DNA from 4 places in the Streptomyces sp. NPDC088733 genome. Region 3 is predicted to be linked to each of the others. Evidence: riboswitches for the same ligand, from Rfam matches in the RefSeq annotation. Region 3 holds a riboswitch; each other region holds the start of a gene.
The links. Region 3 has a riboswitch for cobalamin ahead of ACIP64_RS04655 (CbtB domain-containing protein). Riboswitches for the same ligand answer to the same signal wherever they lie in the genome.

Region 1 (4,284 bases), on a different contig from region 3:
CGGCGCAGCAGGACTACTCCGCCGACGCCGGCGACCCCGACGTCCAGCGGGAACTGCCGGTGGTCGCCGGCCACTGACGGCCGCCTCCGGCCACGGTCGCGGGCCGCCGCCCTGGGACGGGGCGGCGGCCCGTCGTCACGCGGTACGCGCCCGCTCGGGCCGCCGGAAGGCACGGCGGCAGGCCTGCGAGGAGCGCGACCGCGCCTCGGTGGCCGCCCGCCGGTGGGGCGTCGTCCTCACCCTGGTCCTATGGACCCTCAAGGCGCCCGAGGACGTGGACGAGACGGCCCGGCGGGACCACACCGCCGACGCCGGCGACCCCGGCGGTGGCCGCCCGCCCAGGGACAGGGCGACGGCCCCGTCGTCACGCGGTACGCGCCCGCTCGGGCCGCCGGAAGGCACGGCGGTAGGCCTGCGGGGTGGTCCCCACCCAGCGCGCGAAGTGGTGGCGCAGCGTCGCCGCGTTGCCGAAGCCGGCGCGGAGCGCGACCGCGTCCACCGTCGCGTCGGTGGCCTCCAGCAACTCCCGGGCCAGCAGCACCCGCTGACCCAGCAGCCAGCGGTAGGGCGTCGTCCCGGTCTCCTGCTGGAAGCGGCGGGCGAAGGTGCGCGGCGACATGTGGGCGCGGGCCGCGAGCTCGTCCACGCTCACCTCGCGGTCCAGGTGGCGTTCCATCCAGCCGAGTACCTCGCCCACGGTGTCGCATTGGGTGCGCGGCAACGGCCGCTCGATGTACTGCGCCTGGCCGCCCTCGCGGTGCGGCGGCACCACCATGCGCCGCGCTATCGCGTTGGCCACGTCGCTGCCCTGCTCCTTGCGGACCAGGTGCAGGCAGGCGTCGATCCCGGCGGCGGTGCCGGCCGAGGTGATCACCGGGTCCTCGTCCACGTAGAGCACGTCGGGCTCCACGCGGGCCCGCGGGTAACGGGCCGCCAGTTCCTCCGCGTGCCGCCAGTGCGCCGCGCAGCGGCGGCCGTCCAGCAGGCCCGCGGCCGCCAGCACGAAGACGCCCGAGCACACACTGAGCACGCGCGCACCGCGCTCCACCGTGCGGTTCAGCGCCCGCAGCAGCTCCGGCGGGTACTCCCGGCGCACATAGGAGTCGCCGGCCGGCACGGCCACGAGGTCGGCCTCCTCCAGCCGTTCCAGCCCGTGCGAGGTGCCGATGGTGAACCCGCCCGGGGAGGTCAGCGTGGGGCCCTCCGCGGAGGCCACGGCGAAGTCGTACGCCGGCAGCCCGTCGGCCGATCTGTCGAGCCCGAACACCTCGCAGACCACGCCCAGTTCGAAGGGATGGACGCCGTCGAGCAGCACCACGGCCACGTTCTGCAGCATGCGCCCAGCATGGCAGAGGCACGGCAGAGGCGTGGCAGGATTTCGAGGGAGTACGTCAGTCCTGCCACTCCCGGCGGGGGCCGGCGAGGAGCACAGTCGAGGGCATGGAAACGCTTCTCGCCACCGCCACCGCACTGGTCTTCTTCCTCCTCCTGGCGCTCGCCGCCCTGACCGGACACGTCCACGACTCCCGGGACGGCCACGACTGGCACGCGTGAACCGGGCAATCCGTGACCGCTCCGACACAACATCTGGTGGCGCCATGGGCAGGCGCCACTAGATGTATGCTCGACTCCGCTGTCGCCGCAGGGGAAGCCGGTGGGAATCCGGGACTGCCCCGCAACGGTGTGCGGGCGCCTCGGAGGCATGCCCGCGAGTCCGAGTACCTGCCGACGGCACCGTCCGGCGCGCCGTCCGGACGGTGAAGTGTCCGGGCCTCGCGGGTTGGGCCGGCGGACGCGCCGCGGGCATGCCCTGCCCTGCGTGCGCCCCGTCCCTCCCTCCCGCGTCGTCGCCGTTCGAGGGAGAGAGCACACGTGACCATCGCGCCCGCAGCACCCGCCACCGCATCGGACCCCGCCTCACCGGGAACCGAGTTGCTGAGCTCCTTGACGGAGCTGACCGCAGACCTCCCCGACACCGACCCCGGCCGGGTCGCCGCCGCCGCGCTGCGCGGCCGCAGCGCCGCGGCGGACGAGGCGGAACTGCGGGCGCTGGCCACCGAGGCCGCCGCCGGACTGATCTCGGAGGACCCCCAGTACTCCCGCCTCGCCGCCCGGCTGCTGACGGTCGCCGTCGCCGAGGAGGCGGCCGGCCAGGGAGCCGTGTCCTTCTCCGCGTCCATCGCCGTCGGCCACCGCGAGGGCCTGATCGCCGACGGCACCGCCGAGTTCGTGGCCACCCACGCCGCCCGACTGGACGGCCTGGTCGACGCCGCCCTCGCCGGCCGCGCCGACGACCGCTTCGGCTACTTCGGCCTGCGCACCCTGCACAGCCGCTACCTGCTGCGCCACCCGATCACCCGTCAGGTCATCGAGACCCCGCAGCACTTCATGCTCCGCGTGGCCTGCGGACTCGCCGAGGACCACACCACCCGCGCCCTCGACGAGGTCGCCGCGCTCTACGGCCTGATGAGCCGGCTGGACTACCTGCCCAGCTCCCCCACGCTCTTCAACTCCGGCACCCGGCACCCGCAGATGTCCTCCTGCTACCTGCTGGACTCCCCGCTGGACGAGCTGGACTCCCTCTACGACCGCTACCACCAGGTCGCCCGGCTGTCGAAGCACGCCGGCGGCATCGGCCTGTCGTACTCCCGTATCCGCTCCCGCGGTTCGCTGATCCGCGGCACCAACGGCCACTCCAACGGCATCGTCCCGTTCCTGCGCACCCTCGACGCCTCCGTCGCCGCCGTCAACCAGGGCGGCCGCCGCAAGGGCGCGGCCTGCGTCTACCTGGAGACCTGGCACGCGGACATCGAGGAGTTCCTGGAACTGCGCGACAACACCGGTGAGGAGGCGCGCCGCACCCACAACCTCAACCTGGCGCACTGGATCCCGGACGAGTTCATGCGCCGCGTCGACGCCGACGGCGACTGGTCGCTGTTCTCCCCCTCCGACACGCCCGAACTGGTCGACCTGTGGGGCGAGGAGTTCGACACCGCCTACCGCAAGGCCGAGGCGGCCGGCCTGGCCCGCAAGACCCTCCCGGCCCGCGAGCTGTACGGCCGCATGATGCGCACCCTCGCGCAGACCGGCAACGGCTGGATGACCTTCAAGGACGCCTCCAACCGCACCGCCAACCAGACCGCCGAGCCCGGCCGGGTCATCCACTCCTCCAACCTCTGCACGGAGATCCTGGAGGTCACGAACGACGGCGAGACCGCGGTCTGCAACCTCGGTTCGGTCAACCTCGGCGCGTTCGTCGGTGAGGACGGCTCGCTCGACTGGGAACGGCTGGACGCCACCGTCCGCACCGCCGTGACCTTCCTCGACCGCGTCGTGGACATCAACTTCTACCCGACCCGCGAGGCGGCCGCCTCCAACGAGCGCTGGCGCCCGGTGGGCCTGGGCGTGATGGGCCTGCAGGACGTCTTCTTCAAGCTGCGGCTGGCCTTCGACTCCGCCGAGGCCAAGGCGCTGTCCACCCGGATCGCCGAGCGCATCATGCTCGCCGCGTACGAGGCCTCCTGCGACCTCGCCGAGCGCCACGGCCCGCACCCGGCCTGGTCGCAGACCCGCGCCGCGCGCGGTGTGCTGCACCCCGACCACTACGCGACCGAGGAGAACTGGCCCGAGCGCTGGGACGCGCTGCGCGCCCGCGTCGCCGCCACCGGCATGCGCAACTCGCTGCTGCTCGCCATCGCCCCGACCGCGACCATCGCCTCCATCGCGGGCGTCTACGAGTGCATCGAGCCGCAGGTCTCCAACCTCTTCAAGCGCGAGACGCTGAGCGGTGAGTTCCTCCAGGTCAACTCCTACCTGGTGGCCGACCTGAAGAAGCTCGGCGTCTGGGACGCGCAGACCCGCGACGCCCTGCGCGAGTCCAACGGCTCCGTCGAGGGCTTCCACTGGATCCCCGCCGACGTGCGCGAGCTGTACCGCACCGCCTGGGAGCTGCCGCAGCGCGCCCTGATCGACATGGCGGCGGCCCGCACCCCGTACCTCGACCAGAGCCAGTCGCTCAACCTCTTCATGGCCTCGCCCACCATCGGCAAGCTCAGCTCGATGTACGCCTACGCCTGGAAGCAGGGCCTGAAGACGACGTACTACCTGCGCTCCCGCCCGGCCACGCGCATCGCCCAGTCCGCCCGCGCGGCAGCTCCCGCCGCCATCCCCGTCCAGCAGACGACACCCGACGCCGACGCGATCGCCTGCTCCCTTGAGAACCCCGAGTCCTGCGAGGCCTGCCAGTAATGAGCACCACCAAGAACCTGCTCGACCCGGGCTTCG
Region 2 (4,284 bases), on a different contig from region 3:
CAGGTCCTCCATCCCGACGATCGCGGTGAAGGGGTAGGGGGTGCTCACGCGGCTGCCTCCTCGTTGGCACGGACCGGGTACGGAGCGGGTACGGACGTCACGGCGCACCCGGGGGGACGAAGGGGAGACCGGGCGGGGGCCCGGAGTCGATGAGGCGGAGCAGGGCGTCGGTGTCCGCGTGCTCCTCGATCAGGTCGCCGAGCCGGTCGAGCTGCTCCTCGCGCAGCGCCGCGAACGCCGTGTCCGGCGCCGGGACGAAGCGGCGGCCCGCGGCCTCGGCGACACGGCGCAGGAAGGCGCGGCGGAAGCCGTCGCTCTCCAGGGAGCCGTGCCAGTGGGTGCCCCAGACGGCGCCGGTGCGGCAGCCGTCGAGGAACGGTTCGTCGCCGCCGCGGACGTCGGCGACGCCGTGGTGGATCTCGTACCCCTCGACGGCCTCCCCCCAGGCCGTGCCGGACGGCCGGGCCAGGGTCTTGCCGGGCGCGAAGCGCACCCGTACCGGCAGCAGGCCGAGCCCCGGCACGAGACCGGCCCGCGACTCGACGGGGTCGTCGATCGTCTCGGCCAGCATCTGGAAGCCGCCGCAGATCCCGAGGACCGGGCGGCCCTCCGCCGCGCGCCGCACGACCGCGTCGGCCAGCCCGCGCCGGCGCAGCCACTCCAGCGCCTTGACCGTTCCCCGGGTGCCGGGCAGGACGACCAGGTCGGCGTCCGCGAGTTCCTCGGGCCGGTCGACGAAGCGCACGACGACGCCGGGTTCGGCCGCCAGGGCGTCGACGTCGGTGAAGTTGGACATCAGGGGGACCGCGGCGACGGCGACCCGCAGCACGTCCTCGCCGTGCGGCGGCGCCGAGTCCGACTCCCGCACGGTGCCGCGCAGCGACACCCGCAGTCCGTCCTCCTCGTCGATCCCCAGGCCGTGCCGGTACGGCAGAACACCGTAGAAGCGGCGTCCGGTCAGCCCGCGCAGCATCTCCAGCCCGGGTTCCAGCAGCGAGACGTCGCCGCGGAACTTGTTGACGAGGTAGCCGCAGACCAGCTCCTGGTCCTCGGGGCTCAGCAGCGCGGTCGTGCCGAAGAAGGACGCGAGGACCCCGCCGCGGTCGATGTCGCCGACGACGACCACCGGCAGCCGTGCCGCCCTGGCCAGGCCCATGTTGACGATGTCGCCGTGCCGCAGGTTGATCTCGGCGGGGCTGCCCGCGCCCTCGCAGATGACGGCGTCGTGGCGGGAGCGCAACTCCTCCAGGCAGCCGGTGACGGTCTCCAGCAGTTCGGCGCGGCTGCCGTTGTGGTAGCCGCGCGCGCTCATCTCGCCCACCGGGCGGCCCATCAGCACGACCTGGCTCGTGCGGTCGCCGCCCGGTTTGAGCAGCACGGGGTTCATCAGCGCGGACGGCTCCACCCGCGCGGCCTGCGCCTGCATGGCCTGCGCGCGGCCGATCTCGGCGCCCTCGCGCGTCACGTACGAGTTCAGCGACATGTTCTGCGCCTTGAACGGGGCCACGGACACGCCCCGGCGGGCCAGCCAGCGGCAGATGCCGGCCGTCACGACGCTCTTGCCCGCGTCCGAGGTGGTGCCCGCGACCAGCAGCGCGCCGCCGTTCATGCGTTCCCCCTCCGTCCCCCGCGGGCGAACCGGTGCCAGGCCAGCCGGCCGCCGGCCGTGGCCAGCAGGGCCAGCGCGCCCACCCGCCGCGACAACCGCACCGCCCGCTCGATGTCCGCCACCTCCACCGCCCGGTTGCCGGCGCCGAGCACGGGCCGGTGCTCGACCCGGCCCCCGTACGCCAGCGTCCCCCCGAGCCGTACGCCCAACGCCCCCGCGAACGAGGCCTCCACGGGTCCGGCGTTCGGGCTGGGGTGCCGTCCGCCGTCCGCCTGCCAGACCCGCCACGCGCCGCGCCGGTCGGGGCCCGCCAGGACGGCGAGCGCGGCGGTCAGCCGGGCACCGGGGAAGCCGGCGACGTCGTCGAGGCGGGCCGACGCCCAGCCGAACCGGCGGAACCGCGGCGACCTGTGGCCGACCATGGCGTCGAGGGTGTTGACCGCGCGGAAGCCCACGAGCCCCGGCACGCCGCCCAACGCGCCCCACACCAGGGCGCCCACGACGGCGTCCGAGGTGTTCTCCGCGACCGACTCGACGACGGCCCGGGCCATCTGCCGCTCGTCCAGCGCCTGCGGGTCCCGCCCGCACAGGTGGGGCAGCCGGGCCCGCGCCGCCGCGGTGTCCCCGGCGGCGAGGGCGGCGCCGATCGTCCGTGCCTCACGCCCCAGCGACGTACCGCCGAGCACCGCCCACGTCGCGGCGGCGGTCAGGGCCACGGACGCGGCGGGGGAGCGGCGTACGGCGCGTGCGGTCCCCGCGGCGGCCGCGGCAGCGCCCCCGGCGCACAACACGGTGTAGAGCGCGCCCCGTCCGCGGTGGTCCTGCCACAACGCGCGTTCCAGTGCGCCCGCCACGCGCCCGAAGGCCGCGACGGGATGCCCGCGGCGCGGGTCGGCGAGGGCGAGGTCGGCAAGCCAGCCGAGAGCCGCCCCGGCGGCGAAGACCGACGGCGCGGCAGAGCCGGCGTCGGGTGTACGGCGGCAGCCGTCCATCGCTGGTGTCCTCACTCAGGGTCCGCGCCCTGGCTCGACGTGACCGGCGGTGAGAGTCTCCTGGCTCCCGGATCGGCGGCACCCCCGGCCTTCCAGCCCGTGGTACGGGCCGTGGCCGCTGGTGGAGGCGCGCTCCCCGGTGACAGTGGCGGGACCGCGCCGGATTCGCACCGGACTTCCTCTCCTGCCGCCGTGTGGCGGTTCCGATACCACCACGCGCCGATCCGGCCCGTCAACTCACCCCGTAGCGGCCCGGAAACGCGGAAACCCCAGCTCACGGCCGGAAAGGCCGGGAGCTGAGGCCGAGTTCACACCGCGTGGCGGCGTATCAGGCGACGATCAGGAAGATCCCGTACGCCACGGCCGCCGCGCACAGCGCGAAGCACGCGTACGCGCCCGCGCGCGCCAGGGCGCCCTGACCGCCCCGGACTCCGGCCGGCCGGGACAGGCCGACGATGCCGAGGGTGAAGACGCCGACGAGGCCGACGGTGACGGCGAGGCTGACGCCGAAGACGGAGCCGAGGGCAGCCCAGTCGATGTGCATGCTGCTGTGTCCTTCCGGGACGGGTGGGGGCTGCGGGCCCGCCGTCAGACGGTGGCCTTGGTGTGGCCGGTGCCGGCCGCGGGACCCGCGGGCGGTGGCGCCACGGCGGCGACGGCCGCGGTGACGATGCCCGGCTCCGCGGTGCCGGCGTCGGCGTTGACGTTGGTGTGGTCGACCGGCCTGCGGCGGGCGGCCACCCGGATCGCGGCGCACACGGCGAGCGCCAGCACGGCGACGGCGGTGACGCCCGCGTCGCCCTGGTCGGCCACGAGCGCGGCGCCCGCCGCGACCAGGCCGGCGGCCGGCAGGGTCAGCACCCAGGCGGCGGCCATGCGGCCCGCGGTGCTCCAGCGGACGACACCGCCCTTGCGGCCCACCCCGGCGCCCAGGACGGAACCGGAGCAGACCTGGGTGGTGGACAGGGAGAAGCCGAGGTGCGAGGAGGCCAGGATGACCGCCGCGGCGCCGGTCTGGGCGGCGAAGCCCTGCGGCGGCTGGATGTCGGTGATGCCCTTGCCCATGGTGCGGATGATCCGCCAGCCGCCGATGAACGTGCCGAGCGCGATGGCCAGGCCCGCCGAGCCGATGACCCACAGCGGCGGGTCGGAGTCGGGGGCGACGACGTTGCCGGTGACGAGGGCGAGCGTGATGACGCCCATGGTCTTCTGGGCGTCGTTCGTGCCGTGCGCGAGGGAGACCAGGCCCGCCGAGGCGATCTGGCCCGCCCGGTAGCCCCTGGCGGTCGCGGCCGGGTCGCTGCCGCGGCTGATGCGGTAGGTCAGGCGGGTCGCCAGCAGCGCGGCGACCCCGGCGACGACCGGCGCGCAGACGGCCGGGACGAGCACCTTCATCACGACCGCGTCGCCGTTGACAGCCCCGAACCCGGCGGAGGCGACCGAGGCGCCGATCAGACCGCCGAACAGGGCGTGCGACGAACTGGAGGGGAGCCCCGCCAGCCAGGTCAGCAGATTCCAGACGATCGCGCCGACCAGCCCGGCGAAGATGACCTCGGGCCGGATCCCCGCGGTCTCGTCGAGGATCCCGCCGGAGATCGTCCTGGCGACCTCCACCGACAGGAACGCCCCGACCAGGTTCAGCACCGCGGACATCGCCACCGCTGTCCGGGGGCCCAGTGCGCC
Region 3 (4,284 bases):
CGGTCCTGGACGAGGCGGACCAGATGGCCGACCTGGGCTTCCTGCCGCAGGTGACCGAGCTGCTGGACCTGGTGCGCCCCGATGGCCAGCGGATGCTGTTCTCCGCGACCCTCGACCGGAACATCGATGAGCTGGTCCGCCGCTACCTCAGCGATCCGGTGGTCCACTCGGTCGACCCCGCGGCCGCGGCCGTCGTCGCCATGGAGCATCACCTGCTCTACGTGCACGCCGCCGACAAGTTCGCCGCCGCCACGGAGATCGCCGCCCGTGACGGCCGGGTGATCATGTTCCTGGACACCAAGCACGCCGTCGACCAGTTCACCCGGCACCTGGAGGGTTCGGGCGTGCCCGCGGAGGGCCTGCACAGCGGGAAGTCCCAGCCGCAGCGCACGCGGGCCCTCGCCCGCTTCAGGGCCGGCGAGGTGACGACCCTGGTGGCGACCGACGTCGCCGCCCGCGGCATCCACATCGACGATCTGGATCTCGTGGTGAACGTCGATCCCCCCGCCGAGGCCAAGGACTACCTCCACCGCGGCGGCCGGACCGCCCGCGCCGGGCGCTCCGGCACTGTGGTGACTCTCGTCACCTCCCACCAGCGCGGCGCCGTGACCAGGCTCATGTCCGAGGCCGGTATCCGCCCCACGATCACTCAGGTGCGTTCCGGCGAGACGGCGCTGAGCCGGATCACCGGGGCCCAGGCCCCCTCCGGAGTCCCCGTCGCCGGTGCGGCGCCCGTGAAAGCGCCGGCGCGCGGCGGTGCCCCCTTCCGCGGCCTGGGCACGCGGCCCGGGAAGGAGTCGCGCAAGGCGGCCGAGGCCCGGCAGATGGCCGCCGCCCGCGAGGCCGCACGGGTCCGCCGGGGCAACTGACACAAGGCACCGGGGGCACGGCGTCTGTCGGTCGGCGACGGTGCGTCAGATCACGCGGCAGCTCTGGGAGTTGCCCGTCCTCCCGGCGTAATGGTCCAGGCGGACGCCCCGTCGGCGGCTCCCGGGCCCGGGGCGCGGTCTTGGCCGGGGGTACCGCGGCGCGGTACGGTTTGCCGGATACGACGACGGCATGGCGGAATCCGGTGGAATCCCGGGACGGTCGCGCCACTGTGAACCAGACCGGCCTCAGGGCCGGAACGCCTGGTGAGTCAGACCCGCAGCCGACGTCCTGTGCACCACCGAGATGGGACGCGAACTCCCGAGGAGGACCTGCCATGGCGCAGCCTGTCGCCCAGCCGCCAGTCACCACCCCCGTCATACCGGCCAAGCTGCCGCTGAAGGACATCGCCCCGTGGGCGGTCTTCATCGGCGTCCTCATGCTGATCCTGCTGTACTTCGTCGGCGCCGAGCAGGGTGCCACCTCCGTCGTCAACGGCGCGGACGTCCACGAGTGGGTGCACGACGCCCGCCACCTGCTCGGCTTCCCCTGCCACTGACGGGGACCTCGCGCAGCCATGAACTCCGCAACCGTGAGGAACCTCCTCGTCCGCGGCATGCTCGCCGGCCTGATCGCCGGCGCGCTCGCCCTCCTTGTCGCCTACTTCCTCGGTGAACCCAGCGTCGACAACGCCATCGGCTTCGAGGAGGCGCACGCCTCCGGGCACGAGCACGAGGTCGAACTCGTCAGCCGCCACCTGCAGTCCACCGCGGGGCTGGCCACCGGCATCCTGCTCTACGGCGTCGCCTTCGGCGGAATCGCCGCGCTGGCCTACTGCTTCGCGCTCGGGCGCGTCGGCCGCTTCTCCGCCCGTGCGACGGCCCTGCTGCTGTCGGGCTGCGCGCTGCTGGCGGTCTACGTCGTCCCGTTCCTCAAGTACCCGGCCAACCCGCCGTCGGTGGGCGATCCGGACACCATCGGCAAGCGCACCACGCTGTACTTCCTGATGATGGTGCTCAGCGTGCTGCTGGCGATCGCCGCCGTGATCGTCGGCAAGCGCCTGGCACCCCGCGTGGGCACCTGGTACGCCACGGTCGTCGCGGTCGGGGCCTTCGTCGTCGCCATCGGGCTGGCCTACGCGTTCCTGCCGGTCATCAACGAGGTGCCCGCGGACTTCCCGGCCACGCTGCTGTGGCGGTTCCGCCTGTCGGCCCTGGCCATCCAGCTGACGCTGTGGGGCGGCTTCGGCCTCCTCTTCGGCGAGCTGGCACAACGCCTGCTGTCCCCCCGGCCCGCTCCGTCCGCCTCCGGCCGGGCGGTACCGGCGGCCAACTGAGGCATCACCCGTCGAGAGGGCCCGCGGAACCGTCCGCGGGCCCTCTCGTGTTCAGGACGCGGGGAGTTCGGAACGGACCGTGCGGGCCGCCGCGACCAGGTTCTCCAGGGAGGCGCGGGTCTCCGCCCAGCCGCGGGTCTTCAGCCCGCAGTCCGGGTTGACCCACAACCGCTCGGCGGGGATGGCCTCCAGACCCTTCCTCAGCAGGGCGGCCACCTCGTCCACTCCCGGCACGCGCGGCGAGTGGATGTCGTACACGCCGGGCCCGGCCTCGCGCGGGTACCCGTGCGCGGCGAGTTCGCGGGCGACCTGCATGTGGGAGCGGGCGGCCTCCAGGCTGATGACGTCGGCGTCGAGGTCGTCGATCGCCGCCACAATGTCACCGAATTCGGCGTAGCACATGTGGGTGTGGATCTGCGTGTCCGGACGCACGCCGCTGGTGGTCAGCCGGAACGCCTCGGTGGCCCAGGCCAGGTAGCCGGCGCGGTCGGCGGAGCGCAGCGGCAGCGTCTCGCGCAGGGCGGGCTCGTCGACCTGGACGACCGGCGTTCCCGCGCGCTCCAGGTCGCCGACCTCGTCGCGCAGGGCCAGGGCGACCTGGCGCGCGGTGTCGGCGAGGGGCTGGTCGTCGCGGACGAAGGACCAGGCGAGCATGGTGACCGGACCGGTGAGCATGCCCTTCACCGGCCGGTCGGTGAGCGAGCGGGCGTAGGCCGTCCACCGCACGGTCATGGGCTCGGGGCGGGAGATGTCCCCGGCGAGGACCGGCGGACGGACGTAGCGCGTGCCGTAGGACTGCACCCAGCCGTGCTGGGTGGCGAGGCAGCCGGTGAGCCGCTCGGCGAAGTACTGGACCACGTCGTTGCGTTCGGCCTCGCCGTGCACGAGGACGTCCAGTCCGGTCTTCTCCTGGAAGGAGATCACCTCGCCGATCTCGGCCTTGATGCGCTCCTCGTACTCCGTCTCGCCGATCCGGCCGGCCCGCAGATCGGCCCGTGCCGTGCGGAGTTCCGCGGTCTGCGGGAACGAGCCGATGGTGGTGGTCGGGAGCAGAGGCAGGCCGAGGTGGGCGCGCTGGGCCGCCGCCCGCTCGCCGTACGGCTGCGAGCGGCGGGCGTCGGCGCTCGTGACCGCCGCGGCCCGTGCCCGTACGGCGGGGTCGTGGGTGATGGGCGACGAGGCGCGGGACGCCAGGGCGGCGCGGTTGGCGGCGAGTTCCCCGGCGATGGCGCCGGTCCCCCGGCTCAGCCCCTTGGCGAGGGTGACGACCTCCGCCGTCTTCTGCCGGGCGAAGGCCAGCCAGCGCAGGATCTGCGGGTCGATGTCGCGCTCGGCCGCCGTGTCGAGCGGCACGTGCAGCAGGGAGCACGAGGCGGCCACGTCGACCCGGCCGGCCAGTCCCAGCAGCGTGCCGAGGGTGGCGAGGGACTTCTCCAGGTCGTTGACCCAGATGTTGCGTCCGTCCACGACACCGGCCACCAGGCGCTTGCCGGGCAGGCCGCCCACCGCGGCGAGCGCGTCGAGGTTGGCGGCGGCCGCCCCGGTGAAGTCGAGCGCGAGCCCGTCCACCGGTGCCTTGGCGAGTACCGGCAGGGCCTCGCCGAGCCGGTCGAAGTAGGAGGCCACCAGGAGCCTCGGCCGGTCCTCGACAGCGCCGAGGCGCCCGTACGCCCGCTCCGAGGCGCCGAGTTCGGCGGCGGTCCGGTCCTGCACGAGCGCCGGCTCGTCGAGCTGCGCCCAGCCGGCCCCCGCGGCACGCAGATCGGCCAGGACCTCCGCGTACACCGGCAGCAGCCGGTCGAGGAGGGAGAGCGGCTCGAAGTCCGCGGGGACGCCGGGGGCGGGCTTGGCGAGCAGGAGGTAGGTCACGGGGCCGACGAGGACCGGCCGGGGCGCGAGGCCGAGGGCGAGGGCCTCCTTGACCGCCCCGACCTGCCGGGACGAGTCGGCCGCGAACACGGTGTCCGGACCGAGCTCGGGGACCAGGTAGTGGTAGTTGGTGTCGAACCACTTCGTCATTTCGAGCGGTGCCGTGTCCTGGGTGCCGCGCGCCATCGCGAAGTAGCCGTCGAGCGGGTCGG
Region 4 (4,284 bases), 240 kb from region 3:
CCCAGCGACAGCAGGAAGGCCAGCCCGAAGACGATCGAGGAGTGCCCGAGGGAGAACCAGAAGCCGACGGACAGCGGCCGCTGCCCTTCACCCATCAGCTTGCGGGTGGTGTTGTCGATCGCGGCTATGTGGTCGGCGTCGAAGGCGTGGCGCATGCCCAGGGTGTAGGCGGTCACGCCGATGCCGATGCCGAAGCTCTTCGTGCCGAGGCTGTAGTGCTCCGGCGCGACGACGGCGACGAGGGTGAACCAGCCGATCACGTGCAGGCCGATGACGAAGGCAGCCATGCCGCCGACCCGCGCCCACTCGCGAGGACTGAGCGCGTGCCGGACACGGTTGAGCAGGGTCGGAGCTCCCGTTGCGGCGGGCGGTGGAGCGGTGGACATGAGCGCCTCTTTCTGGACATACCTAGGGACATGTCAAAGTAGGCGCCACAGAAAACTACTTGCAAGCTGTTCGCAGTTAACGGCGAATGCTTATAAGGCAATGATCCAGTCAAGGGTCCCAGTGGGAGGGGTCGGGCCGGGGTGGGCGGGGTCGGCCAGAACCGGCAGGTGCCGGCTGGAAAGACGATCACCCCGCGGGGGGTGCCGCGTCCGGGACCGCGGACACGACGACTCCGAAGGCTGAGGGGCCGACCCCGTCCAGGGAACATGCTGATGCACTTCTGTCGCTGTTGCAAGTTCATCGCAACAAGAGGCGTAGGGTGATCCTGGCGCAATCGATCACCCTCGCAGAAAGGGGTTGTGCCTGATGGGCACGTACTCGCTTCCTGATATGCCCTACGACTACGCCGCGCTGGAGCCGGCCATCACCGGACAGATCCTGGAGCTCCACCACGCCAAGCACCACGCCGCCTACGTCAAGGGCGCCAACGACACCTTGGAGCAGATCGCGGAGGCCCGCGACAAGGACGCCCTCACCCCCACCGGCCTGGTCGGGCTGGAGAAGACCTTCGCGTTCAACCTCTCCGGCCACGTCCTGCACTCGATCTTCTGGCAGAACCTCTCCCCGGACGGCGGTGACCGCCCGGACGGCGCCCTGGCCGACGCCATTGACGAGCACCTCGGCGGCTTCGAGGCCTTCAAGAAGCAGCTCACCGTCGCCACGGCCTCCGTCCAGGGCTCCGGATGGGGCGTCCTGGCATGGGAACCCCTCGGCAAGCGCCTGATCGTCGAGCAGGTCTACGACCACCACGGCAACGTCGGCCAGGGCACGACCCCGCTCCTGGTCTTCGACGCCTGGGAGCACGCGTACTACCTGCAGTACAAGAACGTCCGCCCCGACTACGTCACCAAGCTCTGGGACCTCGTCAACTGGACCGACGTCACCGCGCGCTTCACCGCCGCGAAGACCGCCTCCGGCGCCTGACGGCTGACGCGCATCCGGCCCCGCCCGCACGGTGTGCGGGGCCGGTGGGGCCCGCCGGGCTCACCTGCCCGTCCCGATCTCGGTCCACCGAAGGGGTCTCGCAGGCGCCGGGTGTCAACCAGCTCGTCGTCGGCCGGCGGGCGACGGCAACGTCACATGTCGGCGGCCCCGTCTCCCTGAGGGTCCGCGCAGTGTCCCAGCAGTTGCCCGGTCATGTCGTCCACGATGCGGTAGCGGACGATCCGGCCCTGTCGGTCACCGGTGACGATGCCGGCGGCCCGCAGCAGCCGCAGGGCCTGGGAGACCGCCGTGTCCGTCATGCCCGTGGCGACGGCCAGGTCGGTGACCGCTATCGGGCCCGCCGTCCGGAGAGCCAGCAGCAGGGCGAGGCGGCCCGGGTCGGCGAGCAGCGAGAATCGATCCGCCCAGGCCCGTACATGCCCAGGTTCTCCAATGGCCGCGACAGCGTCGCAGACACGGTGGCCGTCAATGGTTCGGTGGCCCGCCCGCTCGGCGGGAACAAGGTGCATGGGCGCCATCCTGGCAGCCGAGGATGTGATCTTGAATACCTGTGCGTCTTTGCACCTGTGCAGCCTTGCAGGCGGAGAGCCCGCGCTCCTAGGGTGATGGCGCCGTGGTGCTCGGGAAGACCGGTGACAGCCGATGCAAGGCTCAGTCCGGGGCGGCCCTCGCCACTGTGATCGGGTAGTTCCCGCCCCTTCCGCTTCGGCGGTGCCACTGGTCCTCACAGGCCGGGAAGGCAGGGGCGGGCGCGCTTCGCCCGTAAGCCAGGAGACCGGCCGCGGCATCTCACGAGTTGATCCACGAGGTGCTGGAGCGTGACCGCATGACCCTGCCCCCATCCGTCCCGTCCGTCCCGTCCGCCGGGCCGTTCCGCTGGCGGCGCGAGGACACGCTCCGCACCGCGGCCCTGATGGCCGTGATCGCCGCGTTGCACGTGGTCGCTTTCGGCGTCCTGTTCCTGCTGGTGACACCGAACGACTACCGGGTCGGTTCCGAGGCTTTCGGGCTCGGCCTCGGTATCACCGCCTACACCCTCGGAATGCGGCACGCCTTCGACGCCGACCACATCGCCGCCATCGACAACACCACGCGCAAGCTCATGGCGGACGGCAAACGCCCGGTGTCGGTGGGCTTCTGGTTCGCCCTCGGGCATTCCAGCGTCGTGGTGGTCCTGGCGGCGCTGGTCGCCGGCGGCGCCCGTCTGGCAGGCACCCTGGCAGACGAGGACTCCGGAACGCACCAGGCGCTGGGCGTGGTCGGAACCACCGTTTCCGGCACGTTCCTCTATCTCATCGCCGTGCTGAACCTCGTCGCCCTCCTGGGCATACTGCGGGTCTTCAAGAAGATGCGCACGGGTTTCTTCGACGAACGCGAGCTCGAAACCCACCTGGAATCGAGGGGGTTCATGAATCGCGTCCTCGGCAGGCTCACCCGCTCCATCACGCGTCCCGGGCAGATGTACCCACTCGGCTTCCTCTTCGGGCTCGGGTTCGACACCGCCACCGAGGTCGCGCTGATGGTGATGGCGGGCAGCGGGGCCGCCGCCGGTCTGCCCTGGTACGCGATCCTGTGCCTGCCGCTGCTGTTCGCCGCCGGGATGAGCCTGTTCGACACCCTCGACGGGACGTTCATGAACTTCGCCTACCAGTGGGCGTTCTCCAACCCCGTGCGCAAGGTCTACTACAACCTCACCATCACCGGTCTGTCCATCGCCGTCGCTTTCGTCATCGGCACCATCGAGCTTGTCGGGGTCCTGCACGACAAGCTCGACATGACGGACGGGGTCACGGGCTGGGTCGCCGGCCTCGATCTCGACAACGTCGGCTACGTGATCGTCGGCCTCTTCGTCGTCGTGTGGGCCATCGCGATCGCGTACTGGCGCGTCGCCAAGGTCGAGGATCGCTGGGCTGCGCGAACTGCGGGGAGCGTCTGACGCTCTTTCGGTGGCCTCCGGGTCGGGCACAGTGGTGTGCCCGACCCGGAGGCACCTTCGCTCGCTGCGACGTCAGGGGGCGGGGCGCCGCAGGTAGAGCCCGAACGCCATGTCGTAGAAGAGGAACGCGATCAGCGTGATGCCCAGCAGAGGCAGGGCCCAGCCGAGCGCGGCGACGGCCGGGACGCCGATGATCAGCACCGGCAGCGGGAGTTGTCGCCACGCCCCTCGTGCGGGGGCCTTCCCGAGGGCCGCCGTGCGGTCGCCACGCGTGGGGCGGCGCTGCCACCACATGCGGTAGCCCCACACGATGACGGAGATCAGGCCGACCGCGACCAGCGCCAGCAGGATCTGGTTGACGATGCCGAACAGCAGGCCCATGTGGCCCTGGACGCCGAGTTTGCTGAGCTTGGCCGGCAGTGGGTAGTCGACCCAGCGGCTCTCCGAGGTGACCTCGCCCTTGGCGGCGTCGACGGCGACCTGGTCGTAGTGGACCGGCCAGAGGTCGTCGTCCTGGGCCACGGTCCACGCACTCGTCGCATCGGCGGGCGGCGTCAGCTCCACCCGGCCACCGAGCCCCGCCTCGCGGGCGACCGCGAGGACCGTGTCAAAGTCGGCTGGGTCGGCCGGCGCCGGGCCGGCGCCCGTGCCGTGTCCGGCGTGCCCCGCGGGCCCGCCCTCGCCTGCGTCCGGCCCGCCCGGCAGGGCGGTGGCCAGCGCGGGCGCATGCCCCTTGGTCGCGTCCAGCAATTCCCCGAACCGGGCGCCGGCGTAGTGGGACCAGGTCAGGCCGGTGGCGCTGAGACCGAGCAGGCCGACGGCGAGCCATACACCGGTGGCAGCGTGCCAACTGCGGGTACGCCGCACTCCGCCCGCGGAGCGGTCGGGCAGCAGCACGCCCCGTGCCGACCTGGCGCGTTGCCCGCGGGCACGTCCGAGCCACAGGACGAGCCCTC

Region 1: linked by a shared signal. The riboswitch ahead of ACIP64_RS01480 (ribonucleoside-diphosphate reductase subunit alpha) and the one ahead of ACIP64_RS04655 (CbtB domain-containing protein) in region 3 are both predicted to bind cobalamin.
Region 2: linked by a shared signal. The riboswitch ahead of ACIP64_RS12400 (cobalamin biosynthesis protein) and the one ahead of ACIP64_RS04655 (CbtB domain-containing protein) in region 3 are both predicted to bind cobalamin.
Region 4: linked by a shared signal. The riboswitch ahead of ACIP64_RS03540 (HoxN/HupN/NixA family nickel/cobalt transporter) and the one ahead of ACIP64_RS04655 (CbtB domain-containing protein) in region 3 are both predicted to bind cobalamin.

What each region holds. Positions count from the first base shown of each region.
Region 1 is NZ_JBIVLH010000001.1:330,984-335,267, forward strand. It holds gene mctP (monocarboxylate uptake permease MctP) at 1-77, shown strand, start outside; gene ACIP64_RS01475 (helix-turn-helix domain-containing protein) at 365-1,336, opposite strand; cobalamin riboswitch at 1,604-1,745, shown strand; gene ACIP64_RS01480 (ribonucleoside-diphosphate reductase subunit alpha) at 1,873-4,248, shown strand; gene ACIP64_RS01485 (ribonucleotide-diphosphate reductase subunit beta) at 4,248-4,284, shown strand, end outside.
Region 2 is NZ_JBIVLH010000005.1:352,747-357,030, forward strand. It holds gene ACIP64_RS12390 (putative cobaltochelatase) at 1-48, opposite strand, end outside; gene ACIP64_RS12395 (cobyric acid synthase) at 98-1,609, opposite strand; gene ACIP64_RS12400 (cobalamin biosynthesis protein) at 1,606-2,601, opposite strand; cobalamin riboswitch at 2,655-2,784, opposite strand; gene ACIP64_RS12405 (hypothetical protein) at 2,930-3,145, opposite strand; gene ACIP64_RS12410 (anion permease) at 3,190-4,284, opposite strand, start outside.
Region 3 is NZ_JBIVLH010000002.1:278,395-282,678, forward strand. It holds gene ACIP64_RS04650 (DEAD/DEAH box helicase) at 1-869, shown strand, start outside; cobalamin riboswitch at 1,020-1,169, shown strand; gene ACIP64_RS04655 (CbtB domain-containing protein) at 1,205-1,426, shown strand; gene ACIP64_RS04660 (CbtA family protein) at 1,445-2,203, shown strand; gene metE (5-methyltetrahydropteroyltriglutamate--homocysteine S-methyltransferase) at 2,255-4,284, opposite strand, start outside.
Region 4 is NZ_JBIVLH010000002.1:38,308-42,591, reverse strand. It holds gene ACIP64_RS03555 (HoxN/HupN/NixA family nickel/cobalt transporter) at 1-386, opposite strand, end outside; gene ACIP64_RS03550 (superoxide dismutase) at 754-1,371, shown strand; gene ACIP64_RS03545 (ArsR/SmtB family transcription factor) at 1,524-1,901, opposite strand; cobalamin riboswitch at 1,990-2,191, shown strand; gene ACIP64_RS03540 (HoxN/HupN/NixA family nickel/cobalt transporter) at 2,219-3,328, shown strand; gene ACIP64_RS03535 (PepSY-associated TM helix domain-containing protein) at 3,401-4,284, opposite strand, start outside.